3 regions of the Comamonas sp. 14P8.1.4 genome follow, and region 3 is predicted to be linked to each of the others. Evidence: predicted binding sites of a transcription regulator. Region 3 holds the regulator's gene; each other region holds the start of a gene.
The links. Region 3 encodes sigma-54, which starts transcription at its own class of promoters, with help from an activator protein. Its sites were predicted from a motif close to TGGCANGNAANCTGCTTT; they were not measured.

Region 1: the regulator sigma-54 is predicted to act here: its motif matches at 3,889-3,906, upstream of atzF (allophanate hydrolase).
Region 2: the regulator sigma-54 is predicted to act here: its motif matches at 3,445-3,462, upstream of AC27VO_RS05590 (P-II family nitrogen regulator).

The regions. Positions count from the first base shown of each region.
Region 1 is NZ_JBYOKN010000002.1:341,650-347,038, reverse strand. Features, by position in the region: gene dnaN (DNA polymerase III subunit beta) at 1-1,032, shown strand, start outside; gene gyrB (DNA topoisomerase (ATP-hydrolyzing) subunit B) at 1,181-3,751, shown strand; gene atzF (allophanate hydrolase) at 3,941-5,389, shown strand, end outside.
Region 2 is NZ_JBYOKN010000002.1:196,986-202,374, reverse strand. Features, by position in the region: gene AC27VO_RS05605 (YbfB/YjiJ family MFS transporter) at 1-758, opposite strand, end outside; gene AC27VO_RS05600 (LysR family transcriptional regulator) at 858-1,754, shown strand; gene AC27VO_RS05595 (YifB family Mg chelatase-like AAA ATPase) at 1,772-3,310, opposite strand; gene AC27VO_RS05590 (P-II family nitrogen regulator) at 3,516-3,854, shown strand; gene AC27VO_RS05585 (ammonium transporter) at 3,881-5,236, shown strand.
Region 3 is NZ_JBYOKN010000001.1:14,407-19,795, reverse strand. Features, by position in the region: gene AC27VO_RS00100 (sugar ABC transporter ATP-binding protein) at 1-1,544, opposite strand, end outside; gene AC27VO_RS00095 (sugar ABC transporter substrate-binding protein) at 1,555-2,499, opposite strand; gene AC27VO_RS00090 (RNA polymerase factor sigma-54) at 2,684-4,267, opposite strand; gene lptB (LPS export ABC transporter ATP-binding protein) at 4,328-5,098, opposite strand; gene lptA (lipopolysaccharide transport periplasmic protein LptA) at 5,098-5,389, opposite strand, start outside.

The sequences.
Region 1 (5,389 bases), on a different contig from region 3:
TTGGCGAACGTGCTGATCAAAAAGACCGGCAACGCGCTGCAGTTCACCACCAGCGATCTGGAGATCCAGATCCGCACCACCGCCGAGCTGGGTGGAGACACGGGAGATTTCTCCACCACCATCGGCGCGCGCAAGCTGATCGACATCTTGAAGACCATGCCCGGCGACCAGACCGTGGCACTGGAGTCGCAACAGTCCAAGATGATCCTCAAGGGCGGCAAGAGCCGCTTCACCATGCAGACCCTGCCTGCGGAAGACTTCCCGCTGGTGCAGGAAGCGGCCAACTTTGGCCCCGTGTTCAGCGTGCCGCAAAAAGTGCTCAAGGACTTGATGGGCCAGGTCTCGTTTGCCATGGCCGTGCAGGACATTCGCTACTACCTCAACGGTATTTTGTTCGTCGCTGAAGGCAACACGCTGAGCCTGGTGGCCACAGACGGCCACCGCTTGGCCTTTGCCAGCGCTGAGTTGGATGTGGATGTGGGCGAAAAGCAAGAAGTGATCTTGCCGCGCAAGACCGTGCTGGAGCTGCAGCGCCTGCTGTCCGACGTGGGCGGCGAGAACTCGCCCCGCATCGAGATGCAGTTTGCCAACAACCAGGCCAAGTTCACCTTTGGTGGCATGGAGTTTGTGACCAAGCTGGTCGAGGGCAAGTTCCCCGACTACAACCGCGTCATTCCACGCAACCACCACAACAGCATCACCCTGGGCCGCGCGCCGCTGCTGGCTTCGCTGCAGCGTACCGCCATTATGACCAGCGACAAGTTCAAGGGCGTGCGCCTGACGATCGAGCCCGGCACCCTGCGTGTGGCCTCGAACAACGCTGACCAGGAAGAGGCGATGGACGAACTCGATATCGACTACGGCGGCGACGCCATCGACATCGGCTTCAACGTGACCTACCTGCTGGACGTGCTGTCCAACATGTCGCAAGACATGGTCAAGGTGGATCTGGCCGACAGCAACAGCTCCGCGCTGATCAGCATCCCTGGCAACGACAACTTCAAATACGTTGTCATGCCCATGCGCATTTAAGGTGCGTGCGGACAGGCGTGTTAGCCTGTTCACAACAAAAAAGGAGCGGCTGGCGCTTGTCAGCGCTTCTTTTTAGATCGATTTATTGGTATTTCCTAGGCAATACAAGCGCAAACAGCTCTTGTTATTGCAGCAGCAAGGCAACTTCATGACCGACGAGAACCAGCCAGAAAACCAGACCGCCGCCCCCGTAGACATGGGTTACGGCGAAGGCGCCATCCAGATCCTGGAAGGCCTGGAGGCCGTGCGCAAGCGTCCCGGCATGTACATCGGCGACACGTCCGATGGCACCGGCTTGCACCACCTGGTGTTCGAAGTGGTGGACAACTCCATCGACGAGGCACTGGCAGGCCACTGCGATGACATTCTGGTGACCATCCACGCCGATGGATCGCTGTCCGTGATCGACAACGGCCGTGGCATTCCCACCGGCGTGAAGATGGACGACAAGCACGAGCCCAAGCGCTCGGCCGCTGAAATCGCCCTGACCGAGCTGCACGCGGGCGGCAAGTTCAACCAGAACAGCTACAAGGTCTCGGGCGGTCTGCACGGCGTGGGCGTGTCCTGCGTGAACGCGCTGTCCATCTGGCTCAAGCTGACCGTCAGCCGCGAAGGCCTGCGCCACGAGATCGACTTCTCGCGCGGCTTTGTGCAAAACCGCCTCATCGAGACCGTCAACGGCGTGGAAATCTCGCCCATGCGCGTGCTCGGCGAAAGCGACAAGCGCGGCACCAAGGTGCACTTTCTGCCCGACCAGGAAATCTTCAAGGAAAACTTCGAGTTCCGTTACGAAATCCTGGCCAAGCGCCTGCGCGAACTCTCGTTCCTGAACAACGGTGTGCGCATTCGCCTCAAGGATGAGCGCGACGGCAAGGAAGATGACTTCTCCGGCGCCGGCGGCGTGCAAGGCTTTGTGGGCTTCATCAACGCCAACAAGAAGGTGCTGCACCCCACCGCGTTCTACGCCACCGGCTCGCGCCCTGCCGACACCTACGGCGGCATTCCCGGCACCGAAATCGGTGTGGAAGTGGCCATGCAGTGGAACGATGGCTACAACGAGCAAGTGCTGTGCTTCACCAACAACATTCCCCAGCGTGATGGCGGCACCCACCTGACCGGTCTGCGCGCGGCCATGACCCGCGTGATCGGCAAGTACATCACCGACCACGAACTGGCCAAGAAAGCCAAGGTCGAAGTCTCTGGCGACGACATGCGCGAAGGCCTGTGCGCGGTGCTGAGCGTGAAGGTGCCAGAGCCCAAGTTCTCCAGCCAAACCAAGGACAAGCTGGTCAGCTCGGAAGTGCGTGCGCCTGTCGAAGACATCGTCGCCAAGACGCTGACCGACTACCTGGAAGAGAACCCCAACGACGCCAAGATTCTGTGCGGCAAGATCATCGAAGCCGCCCGCGCCCGTGAAGCGGCCCGCAAGGCCCGTGAAATGACACGCCGCAAGGGTGTGCTGGACGGCATGGGCCTGCCCGGCAAACTGGCCGACTGCCAGGAAAAAGACCCGGCGCTGTGCGAAATCTACATCGTGGAGGGTGACTCCGCCGGTGGCTCTGCCAAGCAGGGCCGCGACCGGAAGTTCCAGGCCATCCTGCCCCTGCGCGGCAAGATCCTGAACGTGGAAAAAGCCCGCTATGAAAAGCTGCTGTCCAGCCAGGAAATCATCACATTGATTACCGCACTGGGCACCGGCATTGGCAAGGTGAGCGCTGATTCGGGCAAAAGCAACTCCGACGACTACAACCCGGACAAGCTGCGCTACCACCGCATCATCATCATGACCGACGCGGACGTGGACGGTGCGCACATCCGCACCCTGCTGCTGACCTTCTTCTACCGCCAGATGCCTGAGCTGGTCGAACGTGGCCACATCTACATTGCCCAGCCTCCACTCTACAAAGTGAAGAACGGCAAGGAAGAGCTGTACCTCAAGGATGGCCCAGCACTCAACAAGTACCTGCTGAAGATTGCGCTGAACCACGCCACCGTCACCACCGGCGGCGCTGCGGCACGCAACATCGAAGGCGAAGAGCTGGCCAAGCTGGCAGACATGCACCTGGCCGCAGAAATGGTCATTGAGCGCCTGTCGCACTTCCTGGATACCGAAGCCCTGCGCGCCATCGCCGATGGTGTGAAGATCAAGCTCGACACGCTGGAAGAAGCCCAAGCCTGCGCGCCCGTGCTGGAAGCCAAGCTGCGCGAACTGACCACCACTGGCGTGCCAGCAGCAGTGACGGCGGAGATCGATCCCCATACCGAAAACCCCATCCTGCGCATTAGCCGCCACCACCACGGCAACATCAAGAGCTCCATCCTCACGCAGGACTTTGTGCGCAGCCAGGACTATGTGGCCCTGGCCGCAGAAGCCGACAGCTTTGCCGGCCTGCTCAGCGAAGGTGCCAAGGTCACCCGTGGCGAAGGCGAAAAGGCCAAGACCGAGCGCGTGGGCGACTTCCGCCAGGCCATGCAATGGCTGATCAGCGAAGCCGAACGCACCACCGGCCGCCAGCGCTACAAAGGCTTGGGTGAAATGAACCCTGAGCAGCTGTGGGAAACCACCATGGACCCCGCAGTGCGCAGCCTGCTGCAAGTGCAAATTGGCGACGCCATCGAAGCCGACCGCGTGTTCACCATGCTGATGGGCGATGAAGTGGAACCCCGCCGCAACTTCATCGAAGACAACGCATTGCGTGCTGGCAATATTGACGTCTAATTTCAAAAATTAGAGCTGTCAGCGCAAGCTGCACAAGGCTTCAAGCCTTTTTTATGGTTTCAATCGTTGGTGCGCCTGGCAGACCACGCCCACCAACTCCGTCAGCACGGCATCACAGTCCGTCCCACGCCTCCATCTGGCACACAACCTGCTTAGAAACAGCATCTTGTATACATCTAGGTATTCATCATGCTGATTGGCACATTCGACGACTGGAAGCGCGCATACAACGATGGGGCCTGCCCCACTCAACTGCTGGAAGCACAGCGCCAGGCTTTGCAGGCCGATGATGTGGCTTGGATCAGCATTGCCAGCGCTGCACAACTGCAAGCCCAGATCACCGCCTTGCAGGCGCTGGAGGCCGCACAGGGCCGTGCACAGCTGCCCTTGTTCGGCATTCCCTTTGCCGTCAAGGACAACATCGATGTGGCGGGCTTCACCACCACGGCGGCCTGCCCGGCTTTTGCCTATCTGGCCCAAGCCGATGCCACGGCTGTAGCGCGCTTGAAAAGTGCCGGCGCGATTGTGCTGGGCAAGACCAATCTGGATCAATTTGCCACTGGTTTGGTGGGCACCCGGTCACCGTATGGGGCGGTCCCCAACACCATCGATCCCACGCGGATTGCGGGGGGCTCCAGCTCGGGGTCGGCCTCGGTGGTCGCGCGCGGGCTGGTGCCGTTTGCGCTGTCGACCGACACTGCGGGCTCAGGCCGCGTGCCCGCAGCGTTCAACCAGATTGTGGGGCTCAAGCCCACGCCCGGTGCAGTGGCCAGCACAGGTTTGGTGCCTGCGTGCCGCACGCTGGACTGCATCGGCGTGCTGGCCCTGAATGTGGCCGACAGCGCGCTGGTCATGAGCCTGATGGAAGGCCCGGACGGCCGCGATAGCTATTGTCAGCCACGCCCCTGGGTGGGCAAGCACCAGCCGCTGTCTGCGCTGCGTGTGGGCATCCCTGCCGCACGCACGCTGTCCGCAGACTACGAAATGGCCTTTACCGATTACGTGGCCCAGCTACGCCCACAGACATCGGCAGTGCACACGCTGGCATTCGACACGTTGTTTGAGGTGGCCAACCTGCTCTACTACGGCCCCTGGGTGGCCGAGCGCGTGGTGGGCGCGCGCAGCATTTACGAGCAGTGCCCCGAAGACTTGCTGCCCGTGATTCGGCAGGTGCTGGATGTGCACCAGCGCTTCAACGCGGCAGACACTTTTGCTGCGCAATACCAGCTACAGGACCTGAAGTGCCAAGCCGAAGCCATCTGGAACGATGTGGATGTGCTGTGCGTGCCCAGCGCCCCACGCCACCCCACGCTGGCCGAAGTGGAGGAAGCGCCGATCGCCGTGAACAGCGAGATGGGCACGTACACCAACTTTGTGAATTTGCTGGGCTGGTCGGCCATCGCCATTCCCGCCGCGCTGTGCCCCAACGGTCTGCCATTTGGCATCACCTTGATTGCCCCTGCTTGGCGTGAACCCGATCTGGTGCGCTGGGCGCAGCAGCTGCAAGCGCAGGCCCAACTGCCCGCTGGCACCACAGGCTTGCACGCCCAGGTAGATGCCGCCCTGCCCACCTGGCATGTGCCTGCACACGGGCCTTTGATTGAAGTGGCGGTGGTGGGCGCGCATTTGCGCGGCATG
Region 2 (5,389 bases), on a different contig from region 3:
GCCCACTGGGTAGAGGCATAGGCCGCGCCGTGGTGCAGCTCGCGCGCCAGATAGTCCACCCAGAACACCGTGTGTGGCACAAAGCCAAAACCGTCGGTCACATAGGCCAGCAACACCAGCACCACCGGGGCGGTCCACAAGGCACTGGGCAGTGCCAGCGGCACCGCTGACGCGGTGATGGGTATGGGGGCCGGCGCAGGCAGGCGGCGCGAATGGCGCTGCCCCCACCACAAGGCTGCGGCAGACACGGCGGTCAGCCCCCACCACACGGCGCTCAGGCTCAGCTGTGCCAGGGTGGGAACCAGTGTGGCCGAGAGCAGTGCACCCACGCCAATGCCGCAAAACATCAGGGGGCCGAGCGCTGCCCGCCGTGCCAGGGGCGTGGCGGCCATGGCCACCGAGGGGCCCAGCACCATCAGTGCGGCCCCGGCAATGCCGGACAGCAGGCGCCAGCCAAAAAACACCGGCATGGGCTGGGCAAAGCTGCAGCCCGCAAAGCTCAGTACCACCGTCACCCAGCAGGCCACCAGCACGCGCGTGGCGCCCAGCCGCTCGGCCAGCGGTGCGGCGGCCAGCGCACCGATCAGATAGCCCAGCAGATTGGCGGCCCCCAGGTAGGCCACCTGTTCCCCGGTGAACCAGCCAGCCAGCACCATCTGCGGCATCAGCGCCGTGTAGGCAAAGCGGGCCAGCCCCACGCCGCTGAGCGTGGCCAGAAACCCAGTGAGAAACAGCGGAAGCTCAGCGCGACGGATCACAGCACACCCTTGAAGTCTTGGCGGCAGATTAAGGGCTTGCACCCATCATGTCCAGTGATTGAAAATGAAAGCAATCATCTTGTTTTGTGATTGAAGACCATGCAACTCAAATCCCTGCGCATGTTTGAGACCGTGCACCGCACGGGCAGCTTTGGCGCGGCGGCGCAGCAGCTGCACACGGTGCAGTCGAATGTGACGGCGCACATCAAGAAGCTCGAAGATGAGCTGCACGTGCAGTTGCTCGAGCGCAGCAGCACCCCCGTGCGGCTGACCCCGGCGGGCCATACCTTGCTGCCCCATGCACAGCGCCTGCTGGACACCCACGACACCACCTGCGCGCTGTTTGCTGGGGCATTGCCGCCCGCCGGTCGCCTGCGCATTGGCGCGATGGAGAGCACGGCGGCCCTGCGCCTGCCTGCGGTGCTGGCGCAGGTGTACCAGGCGCACCCGCACATCGACCTGGAATTGCGCACCGGGCCTACGGCAGCGCTGCTGCAGGACTTGGGGCAGGGCATGCTGGACTGCGCCCTGGTGGCCGGGCAGCCCCCCCACCCGCGCTGGTGGTCGCGGCCGGTGTTTGCGGAAGAGCTGGTGCTGGTGGGCCCGACGCCCATGACCGCCTTGCCCACCCCGCAGACCTTGCTGCACACCCCGTTCCTCGCTTTCCGGCAGGGCTGCAGCTACCGTCAGCGCATTGAGCTGCTGCTGGCACACGAGGGCATCACCTCGGCGCGGATCATGGAGATGGGCTCGCTCGATGCCATCTTGGGCTGTGTGGCTGCAGGGATGGGGTTCGCGCTGATGCCGCTGGCATTGATTGAAGCCCAGCAAGCGCGTTTTGGCGTGCATTACCTGCGCCTGCCGCAACCGCTGCGCAGCCAGATCGGGTTGGCTGAAACCTGGCTGGTGGCGCCAGAACTTGCGGGATGGTCGCCCCAGCTGCATGCGCTGGTGGCGCTGCTGCAGCCGCATGCAGCCACGCTAACACCCGCTTGAGTGCGCCGTAGGGTGCTCTAGGGTGTGGTGTGCAGCAGGGCCCGGCGGTACTGCATGGCCTCGGCCACGTGGGCCTGGCCTACGCTGGGGCTGCCTGCCAGGTCGGCAATGGTGCGGGCCACGCGCAGGGCGCGGTGGGTGGCACGGCTGCTCCAGCCCAGACGGTCTGCCGCTTTGCGCAGCAGCTGGGCGGCGCTGTCTTCCAGTTGCAGGTGCTGATCCAGCGTCTGGCCTTGCAGCGCCTGGTTGCAGCAGCCCTGGCGCTGCTGCGCCAGGGCACGTGCCTGGCTGACGCGGGCGCGCATTGCGGCGCTGGGCTCGCCGCTGCGGGCACCCAGCAAATCCTCGGCAGGAATGTGCGTGACTTCCACGTGCAGATCGATGCGGTCGAGCAGCGGGCCGCTGATCTTGCTTTGGTAGCGCGCTACCTGATCGGGCGTGCAGCGGCAGCTGCGCTGGGTGCTGCCCCAGAAGCCGCAGGGGCAGGGATTCATTGCGGCAATCAGCTGAAAGCGGGCCGGAAACTCGGTGCTGTGTGCGGCGCGGGCAATCGTGATGCGCCCGGTCTCCAGCGGCTCGCGCAGCGCTTCCAAGGCGCTGCGTGAGAACTCTGGAAACTCATCCAGAAACAAGGTGCCGCAATGGGCATAGGAGATTTCGCCGGGCTTGGGGGGCGAGCCGCCGCCGACCAGGGCTACCGCGCTGGCCGTGTGGTGCGGGCTGGCAGTGCGGCGCAGCCCCCATTCATCTGCTTTGAAGCGGCCGCAGACGCTGGCAATGGCCGCGCTTTCCACGGCTTCCTGTTGGGACATGGGCGGCAGGATGCTGGCAAAGCGCTGGGCCAGCATGGATTTGCCCGAGCCCGGCGGCCCCACCATCAGCACGCCGTGGCCGCCGGCGGCGGCAATTTCCAGCGCGCGTTTGGCGGGCGCCTGGCCCTGTACATCACCCATGTCGGGTAGCACGGCCTGCGTGGCTGGTGGCGGCGCGGGCATGCGGCGCCAGCCGGTGGCCGGTGCGTTGTCGCTGTGCGCACGGGCGGGCAGAAACTGCGCCACCACATCCAGCAAGTGCTGCGCGCCATACACCTCGGACTGCGGGGCGCAGGCAGCTTCGGAGGCGCTGTCCATGGGCAGCACCAGCCGCACGGCCACCTGCTGCATGTGCAGCGCCAGGCTGGTGGCCAGTGCGCCGCGCACCGGGCGCAGCTCTCCAGACAGCGACAGCTCTCCGGCAAATTCCCAGCCTTGCAGCTGGCTGGCATCGATATGACCGCTGGCCGCCAGAATGCCCAGCGCAATGGGCAGATCAAAGCGCCCGGAATCCTTGGGCAGATCGGCCGGTGCCAGGTTGACGGTGATGCGCTTGTTGGTGGGGAACTCCAGCCCGCTGTTGGCGATGGCGCAGCGCACGCGCTCGCGGGCTTCCTTGACTTCCACTTCGGCCAAACCCACCAGCGAGAAACTGGGCAGCCCATTGGCAAGGTGCACCTCCACGGTGACAGACGGCGCTTGCAGCCCGAAAAGGGCCCGGCTTTGCACGCTGGCCAAGCTCATGGCGTGTTTCTCCCTAAAACGGTGCGTAAAAAAGCAGCAATTCCCCCATTTGGGTTGCACCATGTTGGTGCTTGCGCCTGTTTCTCTTCGAAACAATGGTGAACGGGGCTGCTTTGCGCTTCAAGGCCGCTGGTTGGCACGCTCCCTGCTTAAAGGGCTTGTCACAGAACTTTTTACAACTTCCCGCTTCCCGGAGGAACGTCTTATGAAAATGGTGTCAGCCATCATCAAGCCCTTCAAGCTCGACGAGGTGCGCGAAGCGCTCTCGCAGCTTGGCGTTCAGGGCATCACAGTCACCGAGGTCAAGGGTTTTGGTCGCCAGAAGGGCCATACCGAGCTGTACCGTGGCGCTGAATATGTGGTGGATTTCCTGCCCAAGGTGAAGCTGGAAGCGGCCGTCGATGACGCCGTGCTGGAGCAGGTCATTGAAGCCATCGAAGGCGCAGCCCGCACCGGCAAGATCGGTGACGGCAAGATCTTTGTATACAACTTGGAACAAGTGGTGCGCATCCGTACCGGTGAGACCGGCAAGGAAGCCCTGTAACGCAACCCTTTAGGCAAGAGACTGACATGAAAAAATCGCTTCCTGCAATTTCACTGGGTCTGGGCCTGATGGCCGCTGCGACCAGTGCTTTCGCCCAAGAGGCTGCGCCTGCGGCCGCCGCCGTAGTGGAAACCGTGGCTGCTGCCGCTGTCGAGGCCGCACCAGCGCTGAGCGCTGGTGACACCGCCTGGATGCTGACCTCCACCATGCTGGTGATCCTGATGATCATCCCCGGCCTGGCCCTGTTCTACGGAGGTCTGGTGCGCTCCAAAAACATGCTGTCCGTGCTGGCACAGGTGTTTGTGATCTTCTCGCTGATCACGGTGCTGTGGGCCATCTACGGCTTCTCGCTCACCTTCGGTGGCGAAGGCAAGTTCTACGGTGACTTCAGCAAACTGTTCCTGGCTGGCATCACGCCAGACACGCTGTCCAGCGCACTGAGCACCATTCCTGAATACGTGTTCGTGGCCTTCCAGTCCACTTTTGCAGCCATCACCGTGGCGCTGATCGTGGGTGCTTTTGCTGAACGCATGAAGTTCTCGGCCGTGATGATCTTCTCCGTGCTGTGGTTCACCTTCAGCTACATCCCCATGGCCCACATGGTGTGGGGCGGCGGTTTGCTGGCGGAAGACGGCGCGCTGGACTTTGCGGGCGGTACCGTGGTGCACATCAACGCTGCGGTAGCCGGTCTGGTGGGTGCCTACATGGTGGGCAAGCGCATTGGCTTCGGTAAGGAAGCACTGCCTCCACACAGCCTGACACTGACCATGGTTGGCGCATCCCTGCTGTGGGTGGGCTGGTTCGGTTTCAACGCAGGTTCTGCGGGTGCAGCCAACGGTACTGCGGGTCTGGCATTCATCAACACCATCTTGGCAACTGGCGCTGCTGCTGTGGCCTGGATCGTGGCTGAGACCCTGCACAAGGGCAAGGCCTCCATGCTGGGTGCAGCCTCCGGTGCGGTGGCCGGTCTGGTGACGATTACTCCCGCCGCTGGCTTCGTGGGCCCCATGGGTTCCATCGTGATGGGTTTGATCGCTGGCCCTCTGTGCCTGTGGGGTGTGTCTGGCCTCAAGCGCATGCTGAAGGTGGACGACGTGTGCGACGTGTTCGGCGTGCACGGTGTGGGCGGTATCCTGGGTGCGATCCTGACCGGCGTGTTCTGCGCTTCGGGTCTGGGCGGTGTGGAGCCTGAAGGCTTCAACATGGCACACCAAGTGTGGGTGCAGTTCAAGAGCGTGATCGTCACCATCGTGTGGTGCGGCGTGGTTTCCTACATCTGCTTCAAGATCGCAGATATCCTGGTGGGTCTGCGTGTGGCTGAAGATGCTGAGCGCGAAGGTCTGGACATCACCTCGCACGGTGAGTCGGCCTACAACCGCTAAGCATAGGTACAGGCCGTACAGGCGGTCTGTGGAGTGTGCTTGAGCCGCCCCTTGGGGCGGCTTTTTTGTGGGCGCAGCAGGGTGCAACGCGCGGCAGTGTGGCGCTGATTCACGGCGGGCATTCAAAAAATTCACATGGCCGCTGCAGGCAAA
Region 3 (5,389 bases):
TCAGTCACATCGCCAAATGCGGCGGCCAGCAGGGCTTGCTGGCTCCATTGGCCACGCTCAAAGGTGGCCACAATGCGGCCTTGGTACATAACCGCAATGCGGTCACACAGCTCCATCAGCTCGCGCAAATCACTGGAAACCACCATCACCGCCTTGCCTTGGTCGGTCATGGTGTTGATCTCGGCATACAAATCCGCGCGGGCGCCCACATCGACGCCGCGCGTGGGCTCGTCCAACAGCACTACAGGACAGTTCCGGTGCAGCCAGCGCGCAAAAATCACTTTTTGCTGGTTACCACCGCTGAGTGTGCCCACCGACTGTTCGGCGCTGGAGGCGCGCACACGCAAGCGCTGCACCATGTGCTTGGCCAGCTGTGCCTCACGCGAACGGTGCAGCCAGCCGCCGCCGGATACAGCGTTCAAATGGCTCAGCGAGGTATTCACGCGGATCGATTGCGGCAACAACAGGCCTTGGGCCTTGCGGTCTTCGGTAATCAGTCCGATGCCCGCGCGTACCGCCTGCATGGGGCTGCGCCAGTTGGGCGATACCGTCTGTGCGGTGAGGTCGGGATGCTGCCCCGTCAACTCGATCTGGCCACTCTCGGCCTGGTCTGCGCCATACAGCAAGCGCAGCAGCTCGGTACGGCCTGCGCCCACCAGACCCGCCACACCCAGCACTTCGCCAGCGTGCAGCTCCAGGCTGACGTCTTTCACAGCCTCCCCGCGCGACATATGCTGTGCGCGCATCAGCACGGGGCCCGCTTCACGGCGGGGCTTTTCATCCAGCGTTTCCACATGACGGCCCACCATGCGCTCCACCAAGGTCGCTTCTGACAGACCTTGCATGGGCAATACATCCACCAGGCGGCCATCGCGCAGCACGGCCACACGCTCGGCCACACGCTGCAGCTCTTCCAGGCGGTGCGACACATAGACCAGTGCCACACCACGCGCCTTCATCAGATCAATCTGGGTAAACAGGTGCTCGATTTCCTTGGCCGTCAGCATGGCCGTCGGCTCGTCCAGCACCAGCACGCGGTTGCCATCACGCAAATTGCGCGCAATTTCCACCATCTGCTGCATGCCAATGCCCAGATCGGACACCTGGGTGCGTGGATCAATGTGATCCAGCCCCATCTTGGCCAGTTGCTCCCGCGCCATCTCGTGCAAGCGGCGGCGATCCACCATGCCCCATTTGCGGGGCAGGCGGTCGAGCAGCAGGTTTTCTGCCACGCTCAGCGTATTCACCAAACCCAGCTCCTGCAGCACCATGCGTACGCCCTGACGTTCGGCATCGGTCCGCGACACAGGGGCAAAGGGTTGGCCCATGAGCGTCATCTGCCCACGCGTGGCTGCCACCAGGCCGCACATGATCTTGGAGCAGGTGCTTTTGCCTGCGCCATTCTCACCCGTCAGCGCCAGTACCTCGCCCGCACGCAGATCCAGGCTCACGCCATCCAGCACCGTGCTGCTGCCGTAGTCTTTGCCAAGACCGTCCAGGTGCATGACCACGTTGCCTTGGTCTGCAGGAGTTGGGAATGCCATGCCTGCTGCCTTACTTGGTCACCAGCACCACGTCGGTCTTGACTTCAGCAGGCAACTGCGCCTGAGGGGTCTTGTCCTGGATGGCCTTCAGCGCCACATCAATACCGAAAGCCGCTTGCTTGGCAGCAAACTGGTCTGCCGTAGCCAGCACGCGGCCATCTTTGAGCATGGGCTTGATGGCCTGGATGTTGTCATAGCCAACCACCAGCACCTTGCCGGCCTTGCCAGCGGCCTTCACCGCAGCCACGGCGCCCAGCGCCATCGAATCATTGCCCGCCAGCAGCGCCTTCAGATCGGGGTTCTCACGCAGCATGCCCGCGGCCACGGTGTTGCCGTTGGCGATTTCCCAATTGCCCGACTGCACGCCCACGATGGTCATCTTGGCGGCATCCATGGCGTCCTTGTAGCCAGCTGTGCGCTGCTGCGCATTGGTGGTGGTGGACACGCCTTCGATGATGCCGACCTTGTCACCGGCCTTCAGCTCTTTCGCCAAACGCTCGCCCACAATCTTGGCGCCCAGGCGGTTATCAGGGCCGACAAAAGGAATGTTCAGGTGCTTTTCCTTCAGGGCTTCAGGATCCAGGCGGTTGTCGATGTTCACCACGATCACGCCCTTGTCCACGGCATTCTTGAGCACAGGCACCAGGGCCTTGGAGTCGGCCGGTGCAATCACGATGGCCTGGGCCTTCTGGGCCACCATCTGCTCGACCATCTTGATCTGGGCTGCGGTATCGGTCTCGTTCTTGATGCCGTTGCTCACCAGCACATAGTTCTTGTGCTCTTTGTTGTGGGCCTTGGCACCGTCTTCCATGGTGCGGAAGAACTCATTGGCCAGCGACTTCATGACCAGCGCCACCTTGGGCTTTTCTTCGGCATGGGCCACAGGTGCAAATGCACCGCAAACGGCCAGGGCAGCGGCACCGATGGCCAGCAGGGTGTGACGACGTTGTTGCATGGTGATACTCCGAGCGCTGCATGCGCTCAACTGGTTAACACAAGTCCGGGAGAAGAAAAAGAAATGCGCCACCCAAAGGTAGCGCATTTCGTGATGGATCGCCGCGCGATTTTATCGGGCGAACGCAAGATTAACGCATGAGCGAGTACAAACCAACATTGCCGCCAAGGGTTGCGAGCCCCGCTTACAGCGCCTTGCGCAAATTGGCGGGTGCAATTTTGAGCGCCTCTCGGTACTTGGCCACTGTGCGGCGCGCGCACTCAATGCCCTGCTCCTTGAGCATCTCGGCAATCTGACTGTCCGACAGCGGTTTCTTCGCACTTTCCGCCGATACAAACTGCTTGATCAGCGCACGCACTGCCGTGCTGGAGGCGTTGCCTCCGGTTTCCGTCCCCAGACCCGAGCCAAAGAAGAACTTCAGCTCATACGTGCCATGGGGGGTGGACATGTACTTGGCCGTGGTCACGCGGCTGATGGTGGATTCGTGCAGTCCCAGTTCATCGGCAATGTCGCGCAGCACCAGCGGGCGCATGGCCAGCTCACCGTGCACGAAGAAGTTCTTCTGCCGCTCCACAATGGCTTTGGAAACGCGCAAGATCGTGTCAAAGCGCTGTTGCACGTTCTTGATGAACCAGCGCGCCTCCTGCAGGCGCTGCTGCAGGCCTGCATGGCCCTCACTGCCCTTGTGCCCACGCAGTGCGCCTGCGTAAATCTCATGCACGCGCAGCCGGGGCATGACATCGGGGTTGAGCTGTACGCTGAACTGCGCCAGCCCGTCCGCCCCCCGGCGGTTGGCCTTCTTGACGATGACGTCGGGCACGATCACGTGGCGCTCCACATCCACAAAGCGGCGCCCGGGCTTGGGCTCCAGCCGCGCAATGACGGCCAGCGCTGCACGCACCTTGGCTTCAGGCAGACCGCAGGCTTGCATGAGTTTGCGCACATCGCGGCGGGCCAGCATTTCCAGTGGCTGGGCACACAGCAGCAGCGCCTGCGCCACCAGCTCGCTGTCGTCGCCCTGGTGTTGCTGGTTGAGCAGCTGCAGGCGCAGGCATTCGGACAGATTACGCGCCCCCACACCCACGGGCTCCAGCGATTGCAGCAGGCGCAGCGCCACGGTAAAGCGGTGCACCAGCTCTTCCAGCTGCTCGAGGTCCTCGCTGCCTGCCAGCCCCACGGCAAGCTCTTCCAGCGAGTCTTCCAGATAACCGTCGTCGTTGAGGTTTTCGATCAGAAAGCGCAGCGCGTACCGATCCAGCTCCGAAAGGCGCAGCGACAGAGACTGCTGCAGCAAATGATCGGTCAACGATTCATGGGTGCCCGCCAACTCCAGGGCGGTAGGGGCATCGTCATCGTCGTTGCGGTTGCCACGCGCCGGGGCTTCGCTACCCCATTCGCCGTCATCGAAAGACGACATGTCCACGCTGCCATCGCCCTCCCAGTCGCTGGGCACATCGCTTTCGGCAGCAGAAAAATCTTGCTCTTTTTGGCCTTCAGCGCCTGTGGTGCTTGCGCTGTCCGCTACTGAATAGTGTGCATCTTCCGCCGCATGGGCATCGTATTCCGATGCGGTGTCTGCACTGTCCACGCCAAACTCTTCGCGCGGCGCATCCTCGGTAGACAGTTCAAGGAAAGGGTTGTCGTCGAGCATGTGCTCGACCTCTTGAGAAAGCTCCAGCGTCGATAGCTGCAGGAGACGAATGGATTGCTGCAGTTGCGGTGTCAACGCCAAATGCTGTGAGACCCGCAGTGACAAACCTGGCTTCAACGCTGTACCCCCTCTTTTGCTCTCTCGACCTTTGTTGTTTTTTAGGACCGCTGGAGAGGACTACATCCGGAAATGTTCGCCGAGGTAAACCCGGCGCACATCCGGGTTCTCGACAATCTCCTGCGGCGTTCCCTGCGCCAGCACTGTGCCATCACTGATGATGAACGCATGGTCACAGATACCCAGTGTTTCGCGCACGTTGTGATCGGTAATCAGCACACCGATGCCGCGCTCTTTGAGGAAACCGATGATGCGCTGAATCTCGATCACCGCGATGGGGTCGATACCGGCAAACGGCTCATCCAGCAAGATGAAGCGTGGGTTGGTCGCCAGCGCACGGGCAATTTCCACCCGGCGGCGTTCACCACCGGACAGCGCCAGCGACGGCGACTTGCGCAGGTGGTCCACACGCAGCTCTTGCAGCAAGGTGGTGAGCTGCTGCTCAATCTCATCCTTGCCCAGCGGCTTGCCCGCTGCATCCTTTTGCAGCTCCAGCACGGCGCGCACGTTGTCTTCCACATTCAGCTTGCGGAAGATGGAGGCTTCTTGCGGCAGGTACGACAGCCCCAGACGTGAGCGCTGGTGAATGGGCATGCCACCCACCGACTGGCCATCGATGAACACATCACCGCCATCGCTGCGCACCAGCCCCACAATCATGTAAAACGAGGTGGTCTTGCCGGCGCCATTAGGGCCCAGCAGCCCAACCACTTCGCCTTTTTGCACGGTCATGGACACGTCTTTGACCACCTTGCGGCTGCCATAGGACTTGGCCAGATGGCGCGCTTCCAGCTTGCTGGATGCCGCCGTATCTTGGGAATGCTCAGCCATTACTTTCCTTGCAAATTCAGTTCACCCGAAGGCTGCAAAGGCTGCGCTGGGGCCGTTGATGGCTGCGCCGGTGCGCTGGCCTTGGGCGCCAAAATAGCGCGCACACGGCCGCCCGAGCCAGCAGGGGCCGACGAAGGCTCGCTGCTGCGCTTCTCACCATCCACCGTGAACACGTCGGTCAGGTTGTTATAGGTGATGACGCTGCCCATGATGTCATCGCTGAGCTTGCCGCCGGTATAACGGCGCAGCTGGCCACGGCGAATCAGCTTCACATCGTCGGTCTGGCCGTTG